2 regions of the Streptomyces sp. NPDC034086 genome follow, and region 2 is predicted to be linked to the other one. Evidence: riboswitches for the same ligand, from Rfam matches in the RefSeq annotation. Region 2 holds a riboswitch; the other holds the start of a gene.
The links. Region 2 has a riboswitch for ZMP and ZTP ahead of ACZ514_RS00800 (bifunctional 5,10-methylenetetrahydrofolate dehydrogenase/5,10-methenyltetrahydrofolate cyclohydrolase). Riboswitches for the same ligand answer to the same signal wherever they lie in the genome.
Positions count from the first base shown of each region.

Region 1: another riboswitch for ZMP and ZTP. It lies ahead of ACZ514_RS06060 (serine hydroxymethyltransferase); the one in region 2 lies ahead of ACZ514_RS00800 (bifunctional 5,10-methylenetetrahydrofolate dehydrogenase/5,10-methenyltetrahydrofolate cyclohydrolase).

Region 1 is NZ_JBVISM010000002.1:148,007-157,988, reverse strand. Features, by position in the region: gene ACZ514_RS06090 (metallophosphoesterase) at 1-248, opposite strand, end outside; gene ACZ514_RS06085 (SCO4848 family membrane protein) at 245-487, opposite strand; gene ACZ514_RS06080 (D-alanyl-D-alanine carboxypeptidase family protein) at 609-1,886, shown strand; gene ACZ514_RS06075 (YhjD/YihY/BrkB family envelope integrity protein) at 1,883-2,788, opposite strand; gene ACZ514_RS06070 (2'-5' RNA ligase family protein) at 2,958-3,542, opposite strand; gene trpS (tryptophan--tRNA ligase) at 3,625-4,638, opposite strand; gene ACZ514_RS06060 (serine hydroxymethyltransferase) at 4,857-6,125, opposite strand; ZMP/ZTP riboswitch at 6,159-6,249, opposite strand; gene rocD (ornithine--oxo-acid transaminase) at 6,367-7,572, shown strand; gene ACZ514_RS06050 (hypothetical protein) at 7,741-8,283, shown strand; gene ACZ514_RS06045 (glutathionylspermidine synthase family protein) at 8,305-9,501, opposite strand; gene ACZ514_RS06040 (hypothetical protein) at 9,508-9,810, opposite strand; gene ACZ514_RS06035 (hypothetical protein) at 9,908-9,982, shown strand, end outside.
Region 2 is NZ_JBVISM010000001.1:165,736-175,717, forward strand. Features, by position in the region: gene ACZ514_RS00775 (alkaline phosphatase family protein) at 1-1,714, shown strand, start outside; gene ACZ514_RS00780 (amino acid permease) at 1,790-3,205, shown strand; gene ACZ514_RS00785 (SRPBCC family protein) at 3,248-3,688, shown strand; gene ACZ514_RS00790 (RNA polymerase sigma factor) at 3,807-5,393, opposite strand; gene ACZ514_RS00795 (methyltransferase domain-containing protein) at 5,608-6,369, opposite strand; ZMP/ZTP riboswitch at 6,427-6,528, shown strand; gene ACZ514_RS00800 (bifunctional 5,10-methylenetetrahydrofolate dehydrogenase/5,10-methenyltetrahydrofolate cyclohydrolase) at 6,589-7,434, shown strand; gene ACZ514_RS00805 (NADH:flavin oxidoreductase/NADH oxidase family protein) at 7,496-8,755, shown strand; gene ACZ514_RS00810 (MAB_1171c family putative transporter) at 8,916-9,982, opposite strand, start outside.

The DNA of each region.
Region 1 (9,982 bases), on a different contig from region 2:
ACCGCCAGCCACATGTACCCCGGCCACGCCACCAGCCGCTCGAGCCAGAACGGCGCACCCGCCCGCCCGGCGGTCAGTGCCGCCAGTGCCAGCAGCGGCAGCGCGAAGGCCAGGACGGTGCCCGCCTTCCGGGCCGGGCCGCCCGCGCGGGTGGTGTCGCGCACCAGCCGGACCCACAGCCAGCGGTGGACCGCCGCGAGCAGCGCCAGTACCGCGACCACCGCCACGGTCGCCACGACCACGGTCATCGCGATTCCCGTCGCAGGGCCAGGACGCTCCGCAGCCCGATCACACCAACGGCCGTCCCCAGGAGAAACGACGTCACCGCCAGGAGAAGGTGGACCCAGAAGTAGGCCGTGGGCCTGCCGTCGTCGAAAGCCAGACCGCTGGCGTCGTGGAAGAGGTTCTTGACGAACGTGGACCAGATCACCCAGGACCAGGCTCCGAACGCTGCGAGGAACCAGGACGCGGTACGGCTGAGTTTCATGCCCCCAGTATGGGTTTCGTCCCCAGGACGGACGCGCCGGGGTGGGCCGTACCGGGTGTGGTTCAGCCCGGTTGGCCGTCCCCGGGCGCCCGGCAGTCCATCGGGATGTACGTTCACCTGCGTGTCTGCCAAGAAGACCGCGCTGACGGTCCTTTCCGCCGCACTGCTGGTTCCAGCGGTCCTCGTGGCACCCGCGAGCGCGCCCGCGCTCGCCGCGCCGGCGCCGCCCCCCTCGGCCGACGGGAAGGGGCGGCCCCGCAAGGCACCGCGCGCCCCGGCGCCGCCCCCCGCGATGTCCACCGTCGGCGGCGCCCGCCTCGGGCTGCCGGGCACCCAGGTCAATCCGCTGCCCGGGGCGCCCTCCCTGCCGGCCAACCTCAGCGGCCGGTCCTGGATCGTGGCGGACGCCGAGACCGGCGAGGTCCTCGCGGCGCACAACGCCCACTGGCGGCTGCCGCCGGCCTCCACCCTGAAGATGCTCTTCGCCGACACGGTGCTGCCGGGCCTCCCCAAGGACCGGGTGCACCGGGTCACCGACGAGGACATGGAGGGGGTCGGCCCCGGCAGCAGCCTGGTGGGCGTCAAGGAGGACCACGAGTACAGCGTCCACGACCTGTGGCTCGGCGTGTTCCTGCGCTCCGGGAACGACGCGGTGCACGTCCTGTCGGCCATGAACGGCGGCGTCGAGAAGACCGTCAAGGACATGCAGGCGCACGCCGAGGAACTCCAGGCCCTGGACACCCACGTGGTGTCCCCCGACGGCTACGACGCCCCCGAACAGGTGTCGAGTGCGTACGACCTCACGCTCATCGCCCGCTCCGGACTCCAGAAGCAGGACTTCCGCGAGTACTGCGGCACGGTCGAGGCGAAGTTCCCCGGCAGGCAGGAGGAGGGCAGGCCGCGCGAGTACTTCGAGATCCAGAACACCAACCGGCTGATGACCGGCGCGGGCGGCATCAGCCCGTACAAGGGCATCGCCGGGGTGAAGAACGGCACCACCACCATGGCCGGCTCGACCTTCACGGGCGCCGCCCAGCGCGGGAACAAGAAGCTGCTGGTGACGGTGATGAACCCGGACAACGGCGGGCTGAACGGGGTGTACGAGGAGACCGCCCAGCTCTTCGACTGGGGCTTCGAGGCCGCCGGGAAGGTCAAGCCGGTGGGCGAGCTGGTGCCGCCGAAGAGCGCGGACACCTCCCCGCACGGTTCTCCGGCCCAGTCCCACGAGAGGGGCGGCCCGTCGGCGGGCGGCGGCGCCTCCGGCAGCGGCGGCCTCGGCACGGCGCTCGGCATCACGGGCGGGGCGCTGGCCGCCCTGGCGGGCGGGGCCTTCGCGGTCAACCGCCGCTGGCCGCGCGGCCGCCGCGGCCCGGGGGGCGGTGCCGGCAGCGGCGGCTAGGCCGGATCCGCTTCGGCGTCGCCCGCGTCCTCGGCGTCGCCCGCGTCCGCGTCCTCGTCGGGGGTCGCCGTCCAGGCCGCGCAGAACAGGAGCAGCCGCGCCGTGAAGCTGATCCACAGCAGCAGGGCGATCGGGACGCCGAAGGCGCCGTACATGCTCTTGGCCGCGACCTCCCTCATGTAGCCGCTGAGCAGCAGCTTCAGCAGCTCGAAGCCCGCCGCGCCGATCAGGGCCGCCTGGATCAGCCGGGCGCGCGGCGGCTCCACGCCGGGCAGCAGGGTGAGCAGGTAGAGCAGCAGCAGGAAGGCCGCCAGTACGCCGACGAGGAAGGCCGCGGCGCGCAGCAGTGCCCCGCCGGCGCCCTCGCGCGGGATGCCGAGGACCTCGGCGGACTTGCCGACCGCGCTGGCTCCCACGATCGACGCGGCCGCCGAGGCCAGGGCCGCGCCGCCGAGGCCGAGGAGGACGAGGGCGTCCTTGCCCTTGCGCAGGAAGGGGTTGCCCTCGTCCTCGTCGTCCTTCTCCCAGACGGCGCGCAGGCAGTCGCGCATGGAGCCGATCCAGCCGATGCCGGTGAAGAGGAGGAGGGCGCCGGCGACGAGGCCGACGGTGCCGGCGTTGGCGACGAGCGCCTCCAGGTCGAGCTGGTCGGAGATGCCGGGGACCTGTTCGGCGAGGCTGCGCTGGAGCCGGTCCAGCTGGTCCTGGCTGAGCAGCCCGGCGCCGACGGCGGCGGCGACCGTGATCAGCGGGAACAGGGCGAGGAAGCTGATGAAGGTGATCGCGGCGGCGAGCCGGGTCCAGTGCACCCGGTCGAGGCGCTCGTACGAACGCCAGGCGTGGGTCCGCATGGCGGCGGACGCCGCCGGGCCGATCACCGGGAGTTTCTTCAGCCAGTCCATGGGGCCACCGTAAATGAGCTGCTGGAAATAGCCGGGATTGTCGCTTTCGGGCACTACGGTCGTCGATTGTGACTTTTCGCCCTACGGATCGTCCCCCGGCCCGCCCGTTCCACACCCTGCTGCTGCGGAGCCTGCGCTTCCGCGCGTACCGGGCCCTGCGTCCCCTGCGTCAGGAGCGCGGCACGGCCGTGTCGCCCACCGGAGCGGGCTGCGCCGGGACGCCGGGGGCGCCCGCGCCGAAGGGGTACTCGCGCAGCTTGCGCCAGACCCCGTCCGAGCCCTGCTCGTAGAGCGCGAAGCCCTCGCACAGCCAGCCGGCGGCGTAGTCGGCCAGCTCGGCGTGGGCCCGGTCCATCGCCTCCTCGGAGATCCCGTGGGCGACCGTGACGTGCGGGTGGTACGGGAAGGCCAGCTCGCGGGCGAGCGGCCCGCGGGGGTCGCGCACCTGCCCCTGGAGGCGGGTGCACTCGGGGGTGCCCTCGGCGAGCCGGACGAAGACGACCGGCGAGAGGGGGCGGAAGGTTCCCGTCCCCTCCAGGCGCATCGGGAAGGCCCGGAAGGCCCGCGCGACCTCCGTCAGGTGGGCGCGGACCGCGGGCAGCCGGTCCGCCTCCACCTCGGTGGGCGGTACGAGGGTGACGTGCGTGGGGATGCCGTGCGCGGCGGCGTCCCCGAAGCCGGCGCGCAGCTGCTGGAGCTGGCGGCCGTACGGCTCCGGGACCGCGATCGAAACGCCGAGCGTTACGGTCCCCACGTATGTCTCCTTGGTGTGTGTGCGAGGTGCTGCCGCTCAGTGTGGCGCCAGCACGCCCTCGGCCGCCAGGGGCGTCGGTCCGTCAGTGCTTGGCGGGCAGGAAACCGAGGCGGTCGTAGGCCTGCGCCAGGGTCTCCGCGGCGACCGCCCGGGCCTTCTCCGCACCCTTGGCCAGCAGGGAGTCCAGGGTCTCCGGGTCGTCCAGGTACTGCTGGGTGCGCTGCTTGAAGGGTGTGACGAAATCGACCATCACACCGGCGAGGTCGGTCTTGAGCGCCCCGTAGCCCTTCCCCTCGTACTGGGCCTCCAGGGCCGGGATCGACTCGCCCGTGAGGGTGGCGTAGATCGTGAGCAGGTTGCTGACGCCCGGCTTGTTCTCGGTGTCGAAGCGGATCTCGGACCCGGTGTCGGTGACCGCGCTCTTGATCTTCTTCTCGGTGACCTTGGGCTCGTCGAGGAGGTTGATCAGGCCCTTGGGGGAGGACGCGGACTTCGACATCTTGATCGCCGGGTCCTGGAGGTCGTAGATCTTCGCGACCTCCTTGACGATGTGCGCGGCGGGGAGGGTGAAGGTCCGGCCGAAGCGCTGGTTGAAGCGCTCCGCCAGGTCGCGGGTCAGCTCGATGTGCTGGCGCTGGTCCTCGCCGACCGGGACGGCGTTCGCCTGGTAGAGGAGGATGTCGGCGACCTGGAGGATCGGGTAGGTGAACAGGCCGACGCTGGCGCTGTTGACCCCGCCCTTGGCGGACTTGTCCTTGAACTGGGTCATCCGGCTGGCCTCGCCGAAGCCGGTGATGCAGTTCATGACCCAGCCCAGCTGCGCGTGCTCTGGGACATGGCTCTGGACGAAGAGCGTGCACCGTTCGGGGTCCAGGCCGGCGGCGAGGAGCTGCGCGGCGGACAGGCGGGTGTTCGCGCGGAGGTCCTTCGGGTCCTGCGGCATGGTGATCGCGTGCAGGTCGACGACCATGTAGAAGGCGTCGTGCGTCTCCTGGAGGGCGACGTACTGGCGGATCGCTCCGAGGTAGTTCCCGAGGTGGAACGAGCCGGAGGTGGGCTGGATACCGGAGAGCGCGCGGGGACGGTCAGAAGCCATGCCCTCATTCTCTCAGGTGCGGGGCCGCTCTCCGGCCGCACACCGGCCGGAACCCACCGGTGCGGTGCGGGGCCGGGGCCGGGGGGCGGCACCGGACGGCCCGCGCGGACGGGTGCCCGGTGGCCGGATCCCGCCCCCGGCCGGCCGGCCCGCCAGGCCCCGGGGAGCGGGGCGCGGGGGCGCGGGCGGGGGACGCGGCCCCCGCCCCGCCCTCCCGGTCAGGCGAGCGGCAGGCCGGGGGCCGGGAAGGCGGCCATCAGGTCCGCGACCTCGGAGCGGATCCCGGCCAGGGCCGGCTCGTCGCCCTTCGCGGCGGCGTCGACCGCACGGGAGATCCAGCCCGCCACCAGCGGCATGTGCTCCGCCCCCAGGCCCCGCGACGTCAGCGACGGCGTGCCGATGCGGATGCCCGACGGGTCGAACGGCTTGCGCGGGTCGAACGGCACCGTGTTGTAGTTGACGACGATCCCCGCCCGGTCCAGCGCCTTCGCCGCGACCTTGCCCGGCACGTCCCGCGAGGTCAGGTCCATCAGGATCAGGTGGTTGTCCGTACCGCCCGAGACGAGGTCGAAGCCGCGCTCCAGCAGGGCGGAGGCCAGCGCCTTCGCGTTGGCGACGACCGCGTGCGCGTACGAGACGAAGGACGGCTGCGCGGCCTCGTGCAGGGCCACCGCGATGCCCGCCGTCGTCTGGTTGTGCGGGCCGCCCTGGAGGCCCGGGAAGACCGCCTTGTCGATCGCCTTCGCGTGCTCCTCGCGGCACATCAGCATCGCGCCGCGCGGCCCGCGCAGGGTCTTGTGGGTGGTCGTGGAGATCACGTCCACGTGCCCCGCCGGGGAGGGGTGGGCGCCGCCCGCGATCAGGCCGGCGATGTGGGCCACGTCCGCGACCAGCACCGACCCCGCCTCCTCCGCGATCGAGGCGAAGGCCGCGAAGTCGATGGTCCGCGGGAGGGCCGTACCACCACAGAAGATGATCTTCGGGCGTTCCGCCAGGGCCAGCTCCCGGACCGCGTCGTAGTCGATGAGCCCGGTGTCGGGCCGCACGCCGTACTGGACGCCGCGGAACCAGGAGCCCGTCGCCGAGACGCCCCAGCCGTGCGTCAGGTGGCCGCCCATCGGCAGGGCCATGCCCATCACCGTGTCGCCGGGCTTCGCGAAGGCCAGGTAGACGGCCAGGTTCGCCGGGGAGCCGGAGTAGGGCTGGACGTTCGCGTGGTCCACCCCGAACAGGCCCTTGGCCCGCTCGACGGCGAGGGCCTCGACCCGGTCGATGTTCTGCTGGCCCTCGTAGTAGCGGCGGCCCGGGTAGCCCTCGCTGTACTTGTTCTGCAGGATGGTGCCGGAGGCCTCCAGCACGGCCGCGGAGACGTAGTTCTCGCTGGGGATCAGCCGCAGGGTCTCCGCCTGGAGCGTCTCCTCGGCGGTGACGAGCGAGGCGAGTTCGGGGTCGGTCGCGTACAGGGCGGGCTGGCGGTGCGCGGTCATCGCGGATCCTCCGGGGTCGATGTCGGTTCGTCCCCGCGAGGCCCAGGCGAGCGGCCCTGTGTGCGGTCGTGCGCGCACGACTCCCCCGGAGTTCGTTCTCCGTGCGCCAGTCGCCGTGCGTACCGGACACCTTAGCTGGCGCGGCACCGGGGATGTTTCCGGCCCCGCGATCCGAGCGACGATACAAAGGACGTCACCCACGTCACCCGCGCCACCAGCCAGACGGACGATCGGAGACCCCGTGTCGAGAACTGCTGATGCCATCCGCTCCGCCGACGAACACAGCGCGCACAACTACCACCCCCTGCCGATCGTCGTCGCGTCGGCGGACGGCGCGTGGATGACCGACGTGGAGGGCCGCCGGTACCTCGACATGCTCGCCGGGTACTCGGCGCTCAACTTCGGCCACGGGAACCGCAGGCTGATCGACGCCGCCCGCGCCCAGCTGGAGCGGGTCACCCTCACCTCCCGCGCCTTCCACCACGACCGCTTCGCCGACTTCTGCGCCGAACTGGCCGCGCTCTGCGGCAAGGAGATGGTGCTGCCCATGAACACGGGCGCGGAGGCGGTGGAGACCGCGGTGAAGACGGCCCGCAAATGGGGGTACGAGGTCAAGGGCGTCCCCGACGGCCAGGCCAAGATCGTCGTGGCCGCGAACAACTTCCACGGCCGTACGACGACCATCGTCTCCTTCTCCACCGACCACGAGGCCCGCGACCACTACGGCCCCTACACGCCCGGCTTCGAGATCGTCCCGTACGGGGACCTGACCGCCCTCGACGCCGCCGTCACCGCCAACACCGTGGCCGTGCTGCTCGAGCCGATCCAGGGCGAGGCGGGGGTCCTCGTCCCGCCCGCCGGATACCTGGCGGACGTACGGGAACTGACGCGCCGGCGGAACGTCCTGTTCATGGCGGACGAGATCCAGTCGGGCCTGGGCCGCACCGGCCGGACCTTCGCGTGCGAGCACGAGGGCGTCGTGCCCGACGTGTACGTCCTGGGCAAGGCGCTCGGCGGCGGGGTCGTGCCCGTGTCCGCCGTGGTCGCCGACCGGGACGTGCTCGGGGTGTTCCGCCCCGGCGAGCACGGGTCCACCTTCGGCGGGAACCCGCTGGCCTGCGCCGTCGCGCTGGAGGTGATCGCGATGCTGCGCACCGGCGAGTACCAGGAGCGCGCCGCCGAACTCGGCGACCACCTGCACCGGGAGCTGAACCTGCTGGTCGGCGGGGGCGCGGTGACCGCCGTGCGCGGGCGCGGGCTGTGGGCCGGCGTGGACGTCGACCCGTCGCGCGGGACGGGCCGCGAGGTCTCCGAGAAGCTGATGGAACTCGGGGTGCTGGTGAAGGACACCCACGGGTCGACGATCCGGATCGCGCCGCCGCTGGTGATCACCAAGGAGGACCTGGACTGGGGTCTGGACCGGCTGCGGTCGGTGCTCTCCGCCTGACGGCGCCGCGGCGGCGGGCGCGGCCGGACCTCGCGGTCCCGGCGGTGCCCGTCGCCGCTCGCGGCCCTGCGGTGGACACCGGGAGCGGTCCGCCGGACGATGGGAGGACCCCGTACGGGTGCGCGCCCCAGCCGATCCCGGGCCCGACCCTCCGATGGGAGCATCCCCATGCACCGACGCAACCGACACGCCCTGCTCCGCGGCGTCCTGGCGTCCTCCGTCGTCCTCGGCGGCGCCGCCGCCCTCGCCGCACCGGCCGCCGCCGCCCCGGCCGCGGTACCCGCCGCCAGCTGCACGGTCACCCCCGACCCGCAAGGGCGGTTCGTCGTGATCACCGGCGAGGGGTTCACTCCCCCGCGCGAACTCAACGACGGCGAGACCACCGAACCGCTGAACGTCGACGCCGACGGCAACTTCCGGGTCCAGCGGTTCCAGAAGAACGTCGACTACACGGTGCTCGCGGTCAACGAGGACCAGGACTTCGTCTTCGTGAACTGCAAGGTCGTGGGGGCCACGCCCTCCGCCGGGGACTCGAGGGAGTTCCAGAAGGGCTACTCGGACGGCCACACGGCCGGCATGAAGGCCGCGTCCCGGTCGAACTGCGACGTCCCGGCCCAGCCCGACACGAGCCAGAACCACTCCGAGTCCTACTGGCGCGGCTGGAAGTCGGGGGCCGAGACCTCCTTCGACAGCTACTGCGGCGACGACTGAGGCCCTGACGGCCCTGGCGCCCTACAGGATGACGTGGGGCAGGAAGCGGGCGTACTCGTCCGTGACGGGCCCCGCCGACTCCCGGATGCCGAGCCCCGCCGCCTCCTCCTCGACGACCCACGCGCCGAGCACGACGCGGTTGCCGTCGAAGTCGGGCAGCGGGGCCAGCGCCTGGAAGACGTACGTCTCCCCCTCGGCCGGGACGAAGGGCTCGCCGCCCCCGCCCGCCTCGTGCAGCGTCACCCCGGCACCCTCGCGCCCCAGCAGCGGCTTGGCCGCGTACCCGCAGGTCTCGGCCAGCTCGCGCGGGCCGTCGAGGTAGGCGGGCAGCAGGTTCGGGTGGTCGGGGAAGAGTTCCCAGAGGATCGCCAGCAGCGCCTTGTTGGCGAGCAGCATCTTCCACAGCGGCTCTATCCAGGCGGTGGTGCCGGAACCGCCGCCGTGGTCGTAGGTGCCCAGCACCTGCGGCCCGAACTCGTCGGTGACCAGCCACTCCCACGGGTAGAGCTTGAAGCAGCTGCGGATGAAGCGGAGCCGGTCGTCCACGAACCGGCCCGAGAGGCTGTCCCAGCCGATCGTCTCCACCGAGAGCGCGTGCGTCTCCAGGCCGGCCTGTCCGGCGGTCTCCTGGAGGTAGGCGACCGTCATCAGGTCCTCGCCGAGCTCGTCGGTCTCGGAGTGCGCGAAGTGCACCGGACCGGGCGGCAGCAGCTCGGCCTGGTGCCGCCACGCCTCGACGAGGCGCTCGTGGAGGGAGTTCCACTGGTCGGCGCCGGGAAAGCGCTCCTCCATCCAGAACCACTGCGGGCTCGCCGCCTCCACCAGGGAGGTGGGGGTGTCGGCGTTGTACTCCAGCAGCTTGGCGGGCTCGCCGGCGCCGTCGTAGCGCAGGTCGAACCGGCCGTACAGGGACGGCTGTTCGGCGCGACGCCGCCAGGACTCGGCGATCCGCGCCGCCAGCTCCGGATCGGTGATGCCGAGGTCCGCGAAACGGTCGTGCTCGACGATGTGCGCGGCCGCGGCCAGGCACATGGCGTGCAGTTCCTCGACGACCTCCTCCAGGGCCTCGACCTCCGGCAGCGAGAAGGAGTAGTACGCGCTCTCGTCCCAGTAGGGCCGCAGGGAGTCGTCGGGGTAGCGGGTGAGGGGGTAGATCAGTCCCTGTTCCTCGACGGTCTTCTGCCAGCCGGGACGCGGTTCGATGGTGTGCCGCTGCATCTGCGCTCAGCCGCCGGAGGAGCCGGAGCTGCTGTGGCCGCCGATGCCGCCGCGGGTGACGGCGGACTTGTCGAAGCTGCCGCCGGTCACCTTGCCGTTGCGGACGGAGCCGCCGTAGTAGTACGAGCCGGTGCCGCCGCTCCTGCACTCCTTCGAGTTCAGGTGGTCCAGCGTCGAGCGGGAGGCGCAGCGCTTGTCGGGCTCGTCGTTGCTCCCGCAGGCCACGAGGGTGGCGGCGAGCAGGCCCATGCCGCCGAGGGCGACCGCGCCGGAGCGCATGCGTCGTCTGGTGGTGTTGCCGGTATCCATGGCCTGCACCCTAGAGCGGGGGCGCGGGGGTATGGAATCCGGCCGCCGTCACACCCTTGTCACGATGGTGACCTAGAGTCGGTTCGTGCTGCTTGGGATGGTTTGCGCACTGGGTGCGGCGGTCTGTTTCGGTACGGCGTCCGTGCTCCAGGCGGTGGCAGCCCGGGCGGCG
Region 2 (9,982 bases):
CCGGCTCGCGGACCGGCGCCGCCGCCGGTTCGGGGCGCCCACCGCCACCAGCCCCGGGCTGGTCTTCCTCCAGCTCGACGGCGTCGGGTACGAGGCGCTGCGCCGGGCCGTGGCCGAAGGGCTGATGCCCACGGCCGCCGGCTGGCTGGAGCGCAGCCACCGGGTCATGCCCTGGCACACGGACTGGTCCAGCCAGACCGGCGCCAGCCAGCTCGCCCTCCTGCACGGCTCCAACTTCGACGTGCCGGCCTTCCGCTGGTACGAGAAGGACACCGGCGAGGTGATGGTCTGCAACCGGCCCACCAGCGCCGCCGAACTCCAGCGCCGGGCGGTCGCGCGGACCCGGGACGGCGGGCTGCTGTCCCTGGACGGCGCCAGCCGGGGCAACCTGTTCGGCGGGGGCGCCGACCAGCTGGCGCTGGTGCTGTCCGTCGCGGCCCGGCGGGGCCGCGCCAACCGCTCCCGCGCGGGCTACTTCGCGTACTTCTCCGACCCGGCCAACGCCGTGCGCACCGCGCTGTCCTTCGTCGCCGAGGTGGGCCGCGAGATCGGCCAGTCGCTGCGCTCACGGATCCGGGGGGACCGCCCGCGGGTGGCGCGGGGCGGGCTCTACCCGCTGATCCGGGCCTTCGCGACGGTGGTCGAGCGGGACGTGGTCGTCGCCGCGGTGATCGGCGACATGCTCGCGGGCCGTGCCGCGGTCTACGCCGACCTGGTCGCCTACGACGAGGTCGCGCACCACTCGGGCCCCCACAGCAGGGACGCCGACCGGGTGCTGGCCCGGCTGGACCGGAGCCTCGCCCTCATCGCCCGGGTCGCCGAGCACGCCCCGCGCGAGTACCGCGTCGTGCTGCTGTCGGACCACGGCCAGAGCCCCGGGGAGACCTTCCTCGGCCGGTACGGGCTCAGCCTGAAGGACCTGGTCCGGGCCGGGTGCGGACTGCCCGTCTCCCGCCGGGCCGGCCGCACCCGCAGCGGGGCCGAGGCCCGGGCCGCGGTACTGGCCGCCCTGCACCGGCCCGTGGAGGAGGAGGGGGAGGAGGCCCACCCGGCACCGGGCCGCGGTCCGGTGGTGCTGGCCTCGGGCAACCTCGGGCTGATCTCCTTCCCCGACGTGCCCGGGCGGGCCTCGAGGGCGCGGATCGAGCGGGCGCACCCCGCGCTGCTGCCCACCCTGGCCAACCACCCCGGCGTGGGCTTCCTGCTGGTGGACGGGCAGGTGCTGGGCCGGGACGGGGCGGTGGCGCGGCTGGACGTACCGGGGGAGGCGGAGGAACTGCTGGCCCCGTTCGGCCCGGGCGCGGCGCGCGCCGTGCGCCGGACGGACTCCTTCCCGCACGTGGCCGACATCATGGTCAACTCGGCGTACGACCCGGCGACCGGTGCCGTGCACGCCTTCGAGGAGCAGATCGGCTCGCACGGCGGGCTGGGCGGGGAACAGGCCCGCCCCTTCCTGATGTGGCCCACGGGACTGTCCGAGCCGGGCCGTGAGCTGGTGGGCGCCGAGGCCGTGCACGCGGTGCTGCGCCGCTGGCTGCGCGAGGCCGACGGCCCCCAGGTCCCGCTGGACGGCCGGCCGGGGGAGGACCGGGAGCGCGGGGAGACCGGTGGGCACCGGGCTCCGACAGCCGCCCGGGAGGATTCGCGGCCCGGGGCCGGATCGGATGGAACCCTTCCTTCCGCAACGGTGCCCGCGCCGGACGAAACCCGGTGATTTGTCGCGCACTCCGCCGTGGCCGACCATGTGCTGACCCGCCCACCATGTGAGACACCCAGAGGCGCACCACCGATGACCAGCACCGAAGCCCCGCCCGTCGAGGACAGCACCGCCCCGGGGACCGCCGTACGGACACCCCCGGCGGCCGCGTCCCGGGACGACCGGCACACCCGCCGCTTCGGGCTGCCGGTGGCGTGCTGCCTGGTCATGGGCAACATCATCGGCGGCGGGATCTTCCTGCTCCCGGCCTCCGTCGCCCCCTTCGGCACCATCAGCCTGCTGGCCTTCGGCGTCCTGACCGTCGGCGCGATAGCCCTCGCCCTCGTCTTCGGCCGCCTCGCCGAACGCCACCCGCGGACCGGCGGCCCCTACGTGTACGTCCGCGCCGCCTTCGGCGACTTCGCGGGCTTCCTCGCCGCCTACAGCTACTGGATCACCGCCTGGGTCTCGAACGCCGCCCTCGCGGTGGCCTCCGTCGGCTACCTCGCCGTGCTCTTCCCGGCCGTGGGCGAGCACCGGTGGTCGATGTGCCTGGCCGCGCTGGCCGTGCAGTGGCTGCCCGCCCTCGCCAACCTGGCCGGCACCCGCTACGTGGGCGCCGTCCAGGTGGTGTCGACCGTCCTGAAGCTGGTCCCGCTGCTGCTGGTGGCCGTGGGCGGCCTGTTCTTCTTCGACCCGGCGAACCTCGGCCCCTTCCAGGCCGCCGGGCAGAGCACCGTCGGGGCCGTCTCCGCCTCCGCCGCGATTTTGCTCTTCAGCTACATCGGCGTCGAGTCCGCCGCCGTCAGCGCCGGCGAGGTCCGCGACCCCGCCCGCAACGTGGGCCGGGCCACCGTCCTCGGCACGGCCGGCGCCGCCGTCGTGTACCTGCTCGGCACCCTGTCCGTCTTCGGACTGGTCGCCCACGAGAAGCTGGTCTCCTCCCAGGCGCCCTTCACCGACGCCGTCAACGCCGTCTTCGGCGGCACCTGGGGCGGCACCGTGGTGGCCGGCGCGGCCGTGGTCTCGATGGTCGGCGCGCTCAACGGCTGGACCCTGCTCAGCGCGCAGACCCCGTACGCCGCCGCCAGGGACGGGCTCTTCCCCAAGGTCTTCGAGAAGAAGCAGCGCGGGGTCCCGGTCGTCGGAGTGCTGGTCACGGTCGTCCTGGCCTCCTGCCTGACCGTCTACAACTACACCGCCGGCTCCGCACGGGTCTTCGAGATCCTCGTCCTGGTCACCACCTTCACCGCGACCGTCCCGTACCTCCTCTCCACTGCGGCCCAGCTCTACTTCCTGGCGTCGGGCCAGTCGGAGCGGGTCCGGCGCGGGCAGCTGGTCCGTGACGCCGTCCTCGCCGGCGTGGCCTTCGGCTTCTCCATGTGGCTGGTCGCCGGTTCCGGCTACGCGGCCGTCTACCAGGGCGTGCTGTTCCTGTTCGCGGGCGTCCTCGTGTACGCGCTGATGGCCGCGCGCAAGCGGCGCGCGGCCGTTGCGGCCGGGGACTAGGGTGGAAGGAAAGGCCGGCCAGGGGGGCGTCAAGGGGTCGCCATGTCAGCGATCAGCAACACCATCGACATCGACCGGAGGCCCGAGGAGGTCTTCGCGTACGTGACGGACCCCACGCACCTGCCGGAGTGGCAGGACAGCGCCGTGTCCGCCGTCCCCATGGGCGACCTGCCCGTGCACGTCGGTTCGAGGGTCTCCGTCACCCGGCGGTACGGCAGGCGGAGGATCCCCACGACCCTGGAGTTCACCGAGCTGGACCCGCCCAGGAGCTGGCACGTCCACGGGGTCGACGGCCCGGTCAGGCCGGACGTGCGCGGCAGGATCGAGCCCCTCGACAACGGCACCCGCTCGCGGGTCACCCTCTCCGTCGACTTCGAGGGCCACGGCCTGGGCAGGGGCCTCGTCCCCTTCGTGGTGAAGCCCAGGGTCCGCAAGGAGATGCCCCGCAGCGAGGAGAAGCTCAAGCACCTGCTCGAGCACTGACCACGGTCTGACGGCCGCTGACGGCCGCTGACGGCGGCGGACGGCCCCGGCACCAGGGAAAACGCGGAGGCCCGCGCCGTACGGCGCGGGCCTGCGGTGTGTGCCGGTACCGGGAGGATCAGTCCAGGTAGTCGCGCAGCACCTGCGAACGCGACGGGTGGCGCAGCTTCGACATCGTCTTCGACTCGATCTGGCGGATGCGCTCACGGGTGACCCCGTACACGCGGCCGATCTCGTCCAGCGTCTTCGGCTGGCCGTCGTTGAGGCCGTAGCGCATGGAGACCACGCCCGCCTCGCGCTCCGAGAGCGTGCCCAGGATCGACTGGAGCTGCTCCTGGAGGAAGGTGAAGGACACGGCGTCGGCCGGGACGACCGCCTCGGAGTCCTCGATGAGGTCACCGAACTCGCTGTCGCCCTCCTCACCCAGCGGGGTGTGCAGGGAGATCGGCTCGCGGCCGTACTTCTGGACCTCGATGACCTTCTCGGGGGTCATGTCGAGTTCCTTGCCCAGCTCCTCCGGGGTGGGCTCGCGGCCCAGGTCCTGGAGCATCTGGCGCTGCACACGGGCGAGCTTGTTGATGATCTCGACCATGTGGACGGGGATGCGGATGGTGCGCGACTGGTCGGCCATGGCGCGCGTGATCGCCTGCCGGATCCACCAGGTCGCGTACGTGGAGAACTTGAAGCCCTTGGTGTAGTCGAACTTCTCCACCGCGCGGATCAGACCGACGTTGCCCTCCTGGATCAGGTCCAGGAAGAGCATGCCGCGGCCGGTGTAGCGCTTGGCCAGCGAGACCACGAGACGGAGGTTGGCCTCCAGCAGGTGGTTCTTGGCACGGCGGCCGTCCTCGACGAGGATCTCCAGCTCGCGCTTGAAGGCGGGCTTGTGGTCGTCCTCCTCTTCGAGCTTGTACTCGGAGAAGAGACCCGCCTCGATGCGCTTGGCGAGCTCGACCTCCTGCTCGGCGTTGAGGAGCGGCACCTTGCCGATCAGCTTCAGGTAGTCCTTGACCGGGTCGGCGGTGGCACCGGCCACCATGACGGTCTGCGCCGGGGCGTCGTCCTCGTCGTCGTCGGACAGCACGAAGCCCTGGCCGGCCGCCTTGGGCGCCTCCTCCTCGGTGTCGTCGGCGAGGTCCTCGACGGCCCAGTCCTCACCCTCGACGACCGGGGTCTCGGCGTCGTCGGCGTCCTTGGCGCCGGCCTTCTTCGAGGCCGCGGTCTTCTTGGTGGCGGTGGCCTTCTTGGCGGCGGTCTTCTTGACCGCCCGCTTCTTGGGCTCGGCGGCGGCCTCGGCCGGCACCTCCTGCGAAGCGGTGGCCGACGGAGCGGATATCGCCGCGGCGGCGGCCGGGGCGGGAGCGGTGGCGGAGGCCTTGCGCGCGCCGATGGGACGCGGTGCGGCCACCGCCTTCTTCGTCACGGTGCGGGCCGGGGCGGCGGCTGCCTTGCGGGGCTTCTTGGCAGCAGCCTTCGTGGCGGGGGCGGCGCTGACGTGGAGGGCGACACCCTCCTCGTCCAGGACCTGGTTCAGGCTGCGCAGGACCCGCTTCCACTGGTCCACCGGGATGCGGCCGGCCTCGAAGGCCTGGCGGACATCGTCACCGTTGATGTGACCCTGCTCGCGGCCGCGCTCGACGAGCGCGACCAGGGCCTCGGATTCGGCGATCTCCGGAGGGAACGTACGGGACGGGCTGAGCGACACAAGGAGCCTCTCGTTGCGAACAGATAAGGAGTGGGCGGGACATCATCGCGCGGACTCGGGAAACAGACCGAAGCGGGTCTGTATTCCGGGGCCGCGCGAGGACACCTGTCGGTTCATCGCCTGCCCGAGTCGATTCGTTACGCGCTGAATTGAGTGACCTGCGCCACGCTGTGCCCGCGCAACCGAACCGGCGGGGATCCGTCGGCCCTCCCGGTCACCCCTTCTTGCGGGCCTCGATGAGGAAACGGGCGGTGTGCGCGACGAACGGACCTTCGCGTTCGATCCGTTCGTGGAGCTCGCGCAGCCGCTCCCGGTACTGCCCGACCGTGAAGCCGGGCACCATCCAGATCACCTTCCGCAGGAAGTAGACCACGGCCCCGATGTCGTGGAACTCCGTCCGCAGCCGCTCGGAGCGCAGATCGACCACCTCCAGGCCCGCCTTCGCGGCGCCGGCGGCCGCGTCGTCGGGGTGGCGGGCGCGGCGGACCTCCTCCGGCTGCGGACCGAGGAAGTACTCGACGAGCTCGAAGACGCTGGCCGGACCCACCTGCTGCGAGAGGTAGGTACCGCCCGGCACCAGCACCCGGGCGATCTCGTCCCACCAGACGGTCACCGGGTGCCGGCTGACGACCAGCTCGAAGGCCTCGTCACCGAAGGGCAGCGGCGGCTCGTCGGTGTCCGCCACCACCACCGCGCCCAGCGGGTGCAGCAGCCGGGTCGCCTTCCGGACGTTCGGCGGCCAGGACTCCGTGGCCGCGGTCAGCGGGGGCAGCGGGCCCGCCCCGGCGAGGACCTCGCCGCCGCCGGTCTGGACGTCCAGGACCGAGCCGGCCCGTCCCAGGCGCTCGCGCAGCAGGCGCTGGTAGCCCCAGGAGGGCCGCTGCTCGGTGGCCCGGCCGTCGAGCCAGGAGAAGTCCCAGCCGTCGACCGGGACGGACCCGGCCTCGGCGACCAGATGGTCGAACGTGCGCGTCATGTCCCGATCGTCCCAGGTCGTCCCCCGTCCTTCCACCGCATATGTCGACTACAGTGGGCACCGGGCCGTGACTGGCGTTCGGGTGGATCACCACCGGGGAGCGGCCCGGTGTGGGCCCGCGGGGCCGTACGCCGTCTGCCGCGCGCCTGGGCGAACCGCGATCCGCAGCGACGTTCAGGAGACCCCGTGACGACTGCCCCCACCGCCACCGCCCAGCTCATGGACGGCACCGCCCTCGCCCGCCGCGTCTCGGAGCGGACCGCCGCCCTCGCCGCGAAGATCACCGAGCGCACCGGTACCGCCCCCTGCCTGGCCACCGTCCTCGTCGGCGAGGACCCCGCGTCCGTCACCTACGTACGGATGAAGCAGAACCGTTGCGCCAAGGCCGGGATCACCTCCCGCCACGTGGAACTGCCGGCCGCGACCACCACCGAGGAACTCGTCGCCACGATCACCGCCCTCTCCGAGGACCCGGAGATCAGCGGCATCCTGCTCCAGCACCCCGTCCCGCACCACATCGACGAGCGCGCCGCCTTCGAGGCCATCGCCCCCGGCAAGGACGTCGACGGTGTGACGATGCACTCCTTCGCCGCCATGGGCTTCGGCCTGCCCGGCTTCGTCTCCTGCACCCCCGGCGGCATCATGCGCCTGCTGGAGGAGTACGGGGTGGACCTCACCGGCAAGCACGCCGTCGTCGTCGGCCGCAGCGCGATCCTGGGCAAGCCCGCCGGAATGCTGCTGCTGGAGAAGAACGCCACCGTCACCTACTGCCACTCCCGCACCCGCGACCTGTCCTCGATCGTGCGGCAGGCGGACGTCCTGGTCGCGGCCGTCGGCAAGGCCGAGTTCATCCGGGGCGAGGACATCAAGCCCGGGGCGGTCGTCCTCGACGCCGGGTACAACGAGGGCAACGTCGGCGACGTCCACTTCGAGTCGGCCGCCGCCCGCGCCTCCCTGATCACCCCGGTCCCCGGCGGCGTCGGCCCGATGACCATCGCGGTGCTGCTGGAGCAGACCGTCCGGGCCGCCGCGGCCCAGGCCGGACTGGACCTCGCGGACCTCTGAGGCGATCATCTTGTGGCGCGGCCCCGCGTGACGGCCGCGCCACGAGCTTGGGGGGACCCGGATGGACCTGTTCGCACCGCTGGACCTTCCCGGCGGCACCACCCTCCCCAACCGTCTCGCCAAGGCCGCCATGGAGGAGAGCTTCGCCGCCCAGCCCGGGCAGCTCCCCGACACCCGCCTGGAGCGGCTGTACGCCCGCTGGGCGCGCGGCGGCGCCGGACTGGTCATCACCGGCAACGTGATGGTCGACCGGCGCGCCCTGACCTCCCCGGGCACCGTCGTCCTCGACGCGCGTTCCCCGCTGGAGCCGTTCCGCCGCTGGGCCGAGGCCGCGACGTCCGGCGACGCCCGGGTCTGGATGCAGATCAACCACCCCGGACGCCAGGTCGGCTCCGACATGCCCGGCACCGCGTGGGCGCCCTCCGCCGTCCCCGTCCGCCTCGGCAGGCACACCAAGCGCTTCGCCCACCCCACCGCCATGACCGAGGCCGACATCGGCGCGACGGTCGCCCGCTTCGCGCTCACCGCCCGGCGGGCCGAGGAGGCGGGCTTCCACGGGGTGCAGATCCACGCCGCGCACGGCTACCTGCTGAGCCAGTTCCTCTCCCCGCTCGTCAACCGGCGCACCGACCGCTGGGGCGGCAGCCTCGACAACCGCGTACGGATGCTCACGGAAACCGTCGGCGCCGTCCGCGCCCGCGTCTCGACGGGCTTCGCGATCGGGGTGAAGCTGAACGCCGCCGACTTCCAGCGCGGCGGCTTCGACACCGACGAGGCCGCCCAGGTCATCGCGGCCCTCGACGGCCTCGGCGTCGACCTGGTCGAGCTCTCGGGCGGGACCGTCGAGAGCCCCGCCAGCATGGGCCACACCACCGACCAGCGGACCCTGGAACGGGAGGCGTACTTCCTCTCCCTCGCGGAACACCTGCTGGGAACGGCGGCCGTGCCGCTGATGCTGACCGGCGGCATCACCCGCCGCGCCACGGCCGAGAAGGCCCTGGCCCGCGGCGTCGCCGTCGTCGGCATGGCCTCCGCCCTCGCGCTGTGCCCCGACCTGCCCCGGCGCTGGCGCGCGGGCGAGGACGCGCGGGTGGAGGTGCCCCGGCTCGAATGGCGCGACCGGAGCCTGGCCGCCGCAGGCACACTGGCCCTCGTCCGCTTCCAGCTGGACCGGCTGGCCCACGGGCGCGAACCCCGCGCACGGGTCTCCCCCCGCTGGATCCTCACGGCCGACAACCTCCGCCACCGCCGCAGGGTCCGCGCGTACGGGGACTGGCTCGCGCGCGAGCCGGCGTACGGCACACCACGGGGGACGGCTTAGGCGGTCTCTTTCGGATCTTGCCGGTTGAGCCCGCGTCGTCCGGTGCCGTGCGTCGCAAGGCGGAGAGGCTCCCGATTACTGGACGTCCTCGGGTGCCGCGACAACGCGGCGAGGTGCGGTGCCGGGCGACGCGGGTCAGGCAAGATCCGGAAGAGACGGCCTAACCGAGCGCCCCCCGGCGGGCCGCCTCCACGATCGGGGAGCCGCGGAACTCCCGGGCCAGCGCGGCCAGGGGCTGGCCGTCGAGGCGGTACGGGGCCGGTTCCGCGGAGCCCGGAGCGGGGGCGCCCGCCCGCTCGGCGGCGGCCCGTACCCGGCAGGCGGCGGCGAGCATGGCCGCGTCCGCCACCACGGAGGCTTCCGCCTCCGTCATGCCCCGGCCGCGCGCGGCCCCGTACGCGGCCGACCGTACGGCGGGGTCGAACCAGCCGGCGAGGGCCAGCAGCCCGTCGTCGATCACCGACTCCCGGTGGATCAGCCGGATCCCGACCGGCGACCACCAGGTCAGCGGGACCGGCGTCACGCCGCGGTGCGCGAACCCGCGCAGGGCCCTCCACAGCGGACGCAGCCGCCGGTACTGGCTGAAGTCCCGCCAGACGGCCGAACCGCCCGCCATCGGCACGATGAACCCGGTGCCCACCAGCAGCGCCGCCGCCGAGGCGAGCGGCGGGGCCACGTACGTGGACAGGCCGTCCCAGTCGCGGCCCGCCCAGCGGGCCCCCACCGCCGCCCACTTCGCGACGAGGTACCCGAGGTCCAGCACCCCGCCCAGGGTGAGCAGCGCCAGCCCGGTCCGCAGCGGCCGCAGCGCGGGATCGACCCGCAGCATCCACTTCAGGCACAGCACGCTCAGCGCGGCGCTGCCGGCGGTGTGCGCCAGCAGGTAGCAGACGATCATCTCGCGCAGCCACGGGGTGTTCGCGTAGTACGTGTCCAGGTCCCGCAGCCGCTCCACGGGCGCGTCCCCGATCACGAACAGGGCCGTGATCAGCACGGTGACCGCGCCGAACACCGCCACCGTCACCCGGGTCGCGCGCCGCAGCTCCGCCGCCGGCCCTCCCGACCAGTGCAGGATCAGCACGATGGAGGCCCCCGAGAAGGCGGTCAGCACGCCGTACACCAGCGGGGCGGCGAAGTTGACGACGCCGGTGATCCGGTTGACCGCGGCGAGGGACGGCGGGGCCGCCAGGAAGGTGAGCAGGCAGCCGGCCACCAGCAGCGCGCACA